2 regions of the Microbulbifer aggregans genome follow, and region 2 is predicted to be linked to the other one. Evidence: predicted binding sites of a transcription regulator. Region 2 holds the regulator's gene; the other holds the start of a gene.
The links. The regulator LexA, encoded in region 2, represses DNA repair genes until DNA is damaged. The targets are predictions, from matches to a motif close to ACTGTNTNTANANACAGT.
Positions count from the first base shown of each region.

Region 1: uvrD (DNA helicase II) is a predicted target of LexA. The motif match lies at 1,161-1,178, and genes of this name have one in related genera.

Region 1 covers NZ_CP014143.1:989,081-991,485, reverse strand. The annotation lists gene AUP74_RS04285 (multidrug effflux MFS transporter) at 1-18, opposite strand, end outside; gene hexR (transcriptional regulator HexR) at 114-965, opposite strand; gene uvrD (DNA helicase II) at 1,212-2,405, shown strand, end outside.
Region 2 covers NZ_CP014143.1:2,729,515-2,731,919, reverse strand. The annotation lists gene AUP74_RS11870 (DUF6763 family protein) at 1-291, shown strand, start outside; gene AUP74_RS11865 (LOG family protein) at 336-974, opposite strand; gene lexA (transcriptional repressor LexA) at 1,182-1,787, shown strand; gene AUP74_RS11855 (hypothetical protein) at 2,026-2,283, opposite strand; gene AUP74_RS11850 (DUF6586 family protein) at 2,391-2,405, opposite strand, start outside.

The DNA.
Region 1 (2,405 bases), 1.7 Mb from region 2:
GAGTGATGCGGTGCTCATAACGGGCTCGGTGAAGCGGGGGGGGTTGCAGTCTGCCCCCGGCAGTGGGCGCGGCATGGTACTGGCCCCGACCCGGTGTTACCAGCGTCGCGGGGTTACTTCTCCTGGCGCAGGGTGTAGAGGCCCTGTTTCAGTTTGAGCAAGTGGTCCTGCAGCTGTGGTCCCTTGCGCTGGGCGACCCCGATCGCGAGGGTGTCGATCACCACCAGGTGGGCGATGCGGGAAGAGAGCGGCGTGTAGATCTCGATATCCTCTTCTACATCCACTTCCAGCGGGATGGTGGCCTGCTGTGCCACTGGTGAACGGCTCGGGGCGAGGCCGATCACGGTGCCACCCTGCTGCTTGACCATCTCCATGGAATGCAGCAGCGCCTTGGTGCGCCCGCTCTGGGAGATGGCCACGACGACATCCCCGGGCTCCATCGACATGGCGGACATGTTCTGCATGTGATGGTCTGAGTGGGCGGCAGTGGCCACCTGCAGGCGGAAGAACTTGTGCTGGGCGTCGCTGGCGACGGCACCGGAGGCGCCGAAACCGAAAAACTCCACCCGTTTGGCGGAGGCGATGGCGGCCACGGCCGCTTCCAGCGCGCGGTTGTCGATGGTGTCGCGCACATTGAGCAGGGTGTCGACGGTGGAGTCGAACACTTTGCGCTTGTACTCGGCAATGGTGTCGGTTTCGGTGACCGCGATCTGGCCAAAGCTGGGGCTGGAGGCCAGTTGCTGGGCCAGGTTGAGTTTGAATTCCTGGAAGCCGGAACAACCCACCGCACGGCAGAAACGCACCACAGTGGGTTCGCTTACCTGGGCCTCGGTGGCCAGGTCGACGATCCGCATATGAATGACTTCGTCCGGGTTGGCGAGGATATACTCCGCCACCTTGCGCTCGGATTTGCGCATGGACGACAGCTGATCACTGATTTTCTGCGTGACTTCCGCCGGTTTCACGGGACTTCCTTCTCTATTACAGACCGCGCAGTTTAGCGGCTGCTCCCTGTTGTGGCGAGCAGGCATTGCGGTCACTTCAGGTCGGCTCGGATACCGGGACTGCTTGCGGGACACGCCGTGCATACATCCCTCCGGCCGACAGTCCCGCAAGGAGACCGGTATCGCAGCCTTCGCTTCCAGCCTTGAGGGCCAAAACCTGTTTATTTACACAGGTCCATTGCGCCAGCTCTGGTACAATCGCCGCCCATGGACGTATCTCAGATTCTAGACCCCCTCAATGACGCGCAGCGCGAGGCCGTTGCTGCACCTCCCGGTAACCAGCTGGTACTGGCCGGCGCCGGCTCCGGCAAGACCCGTGTGCTGGTGCACCGCATCGCCTGGCTGATGCAGGTGGAGGGCGCCTCGCCCTACTCCATCCTTGCCGTCACCTTTACCAACAAGGCCGCCCGCGAGATGCGCGCGCGGATCGAGGAACTGCTGGGGGTAAACACCTTTGGCATGTGGGTGGGCACCTTCCACGGTATTGCGCACCGCCTGCTCAAGGCCCACTACAAAGAGGCCAACCTGCCGCAGAACTTCCAGATCCTCGATAGCGACGATCAGCTGCGCCTGATCAAGCGGGTGCAGAATGACCTGGGGCTGGACGAGAAGAAGTGGCCGCCGCGGGAGACCCAGTGGTGGATCGGCGCCCAGAAAGATGAGGGCCTGCGCCCCCAGTATATCGAGGCTGGCGGCGATCCCTGGTTGCAGACCATGGTGAGGACTTACTTTGCCTACGAGGAGGCCTGTCAGCGCGGTGGTTTGGTGGATTTCGGTGAGCTGCTGTTGCGCGCCCATGAGCTGCTACTGAACAACGATTCCGTACTGGCGCACTATCGCAACCGCTTCCCCTACATCCTGGTGGACGAGTTCCAGGACACCAACACCATCCAGTACGCCTGGCTGCGGCTACTGGCCGGTGACCAGTGCCGTATCACCGCGGTCGGCGACGACGACCAGTCCATTTACGGCTGGCGCGGTGCCAAGATCGAGAATATCCAGCACTTCGAGAGCGATATGCACGAGGTGCAGACCGTGCGCCTGGAGCAGAATTACCGCTCCACCAGTACCATCCTCAAGGCCGCCAATGCGGTGATAGAGCACAATGCCGGCCGCCTGGGCAAGGAGCTGTGGACCCGCGGTGAAGAAGGCGAGCCTATCTCCCTCTACGCCGCCTACAACGAACAGGACGAAGCGCGCTTTATCGTCGAGCGGATCCAGGACTGGGTCCGCGACGGCCACCGCCGCGACAGCGTGGCGATCCTTTACCGCTCCAACGCCCAGTCGCGGGTGCTGGAAGAGGCGCTGCTGCGGGAGCAGGTGCCCTATCGCATCTACGGCGGCCAGCGCTTTTTCGAACGCATGGAGATCAAGAACGCGCTGTCCTACATGCGCCTGATC
Region 2 (2,405 bases):
TGGTTCGAAGACCTGGAAAGTGGCGAGGTGTTCGAGGTGGTGGCCCTTGACGAGTTTCACCAGACAGTGGAAGTGCAGTACCTGGACGGCACCGTGGATGAGATGGATCGGGAGTACTGGATCAGCCGCTCACTGGCGCCCGCAGCCGCTCCAGAAGATGCCCACGCCGCCTACGGGCAAACAGCGCGGGAACAGGATCCGAATTCAGCTGGCTCCACTCCGGAGCTGCTCAGCCCCCTGGATAATCTGGAAGGGGAAAGTTTCACTGGCACCGACGAAAGCCCCTTCTGACTGGGGCCTGACTGCTCGCGCTGGAGATCCAACGCTGCACTTCGCTACTCTTTGGAGCGGATATAGTCGATGATGATCTCCGCCGCCTGGTCGACCGTGTCAACGACCTGAAACAGGTCCAGGTCAGAGGAGTCTATACATTCCCGCTCCAACACCGTATCCACGAGCCAGTCTCGCAATCCCGCCCAGTAACGCTCGCCCACCAGAACAATGGGGAATTTCTGTACTTTCTTGGTTTGCACCAGAGTCAGCGCCTCAAACAATTCGTCCAGAGTTCCATATCCACCAGGCAGGCCGACAAACCCCACGGCGTGTTTCACAAACATGAATTTGCGCACGAAAAAGTAACGAAAGTTCAGGCTGATGTCCTGATACGGGTTTGGCGCCTGCTCGAAAGGCAGCTGGATATTCAGGCCGATGGACGTGCCCGGCTGGGGAAGCGCGCCCCGGTTGCAGGCCTCCATCAGGCCTGGACCTCCACCAGTAATCACTGAGATCCCCTCGCCGGCCAGCAATTCTCCGAGGCGAACCGCCTGCTGGTACTCGGCGGTACTTTCAGTAAACCTGGCCCCGCCGAATACGGTGACCGCTCCACTGAGCGCAATCAAACGCTCAATGCCATCGACCAGTTCAGATTGGATACGGAGGACGCGCCAGGCTTCTGGCATTTTTGCATCTAGCATTATCGCTTTCCCTCTGCTGATGCAACCAGACCCGGCTCACAGAGTTACCGGCTAACGAGCCTTTCCACTGGCTGCACTTATTATTCTCCCTGATTTCACTTTAGCAGCTTTTTGCGTCATGACCGGTAAGTTTGCGCTCGTTTTCATTCTGTATATAATCACAGCAACTGTATAAAAATACAGATTACCATCAGGCAGGTGACTCTCATGACCAATCTCACTGCGCGCCAGGCTCAGGTACTGGACCTGATCAAATCTTACCTGGACGATACCGGCTACCCTCCCACTCGCGCGGAAATCGCTCAGGAACTGGGTTTTCGCTCCCCCAACGCTGCAGAGGAACACTTGAAGGCCCTGGCCCGCAAGGGGGCCATTGAAATGGTCGCGGGTGCATCCCGGGGAATTCGGATTCCCGGATACCAGCCGGGCCTGCCGATTGTTGGTCGTGTCGCGGCGGGCAACCCGATCCTGGCCGAGGAGAACATCGAGGATTACTGCGAGCTGCCAGCAGACTTTTTCCACCCTCCGGCAGACTATTTGCTGCGCGTACATGGAATGAGCATGAAGGATGCAGGAATTCTGGACGGGGACCTTTTGGCGGTACAACGCACCGATCAGGTTCGCAACGGCCAGATTGTCGTTGCGCGCATCGAGGACGAGGTCACAGTCAAACGTTTCCGCCGCCGCGGCAATCAGGCACTGGTGCAGTTGCTGCCGGAAAATGACGAGTTTGAAGTGATTCAGGTGGATATGCGGGACAAGCACTTCGCGATTGAAGGCCTGGCTGTCGGTGTGATCCGTCAGACTCCCTGATTCCCCACCCCGCTCTCCATCGGCAGAAACAAGCCCGGTGGAGAGCTCCGGCTAGCGCCATCCCCTCCCGTTTATCCGCCCCCCAGATAAAACCTGCTCCCCGGACTGATGATGGCCTGGGGTTATTCAAGCAAAAAAGACTGGATTGAGTAGCCGGGGAACCCGGACGTTTGACCCGCTCGCGGCCGCGAGCTCGGGGGATGGCACCCGCCATCTAGAGGGGCTTAGTTAGAGGGGCTTAGTGGATGGTATGGTTGACCGGTTCCAGCTCTTCCTCGAAAGCTTCCGGTTCCGGCTCCAGTTCGCCCAAATTTTGAACAGCTTCAATGCCTGCTTCCAGCATGGCCTTGGCGATCGCGATCTTGTGCTCCCGCAGGAACTGGACACTCTCCTCGGAAAAATGGATTCGCACCAGGGGATCATCGCGCTCACCGGCCCGGCGCAGGGCGACATCGCCGTTAGCCAGTTCAATGATTTCAAAGGTCTCAGAGGACATGCGCATCTCCGTTCACATCAGTTTTGCGCAGTGTAACACAGCACCGGAGACAGGTTCATGGCGTGCCGGTGCAGGAGCCCCTTTGAATTCCACCCGGAGCGGGAAGTTCACCATTCGGCACT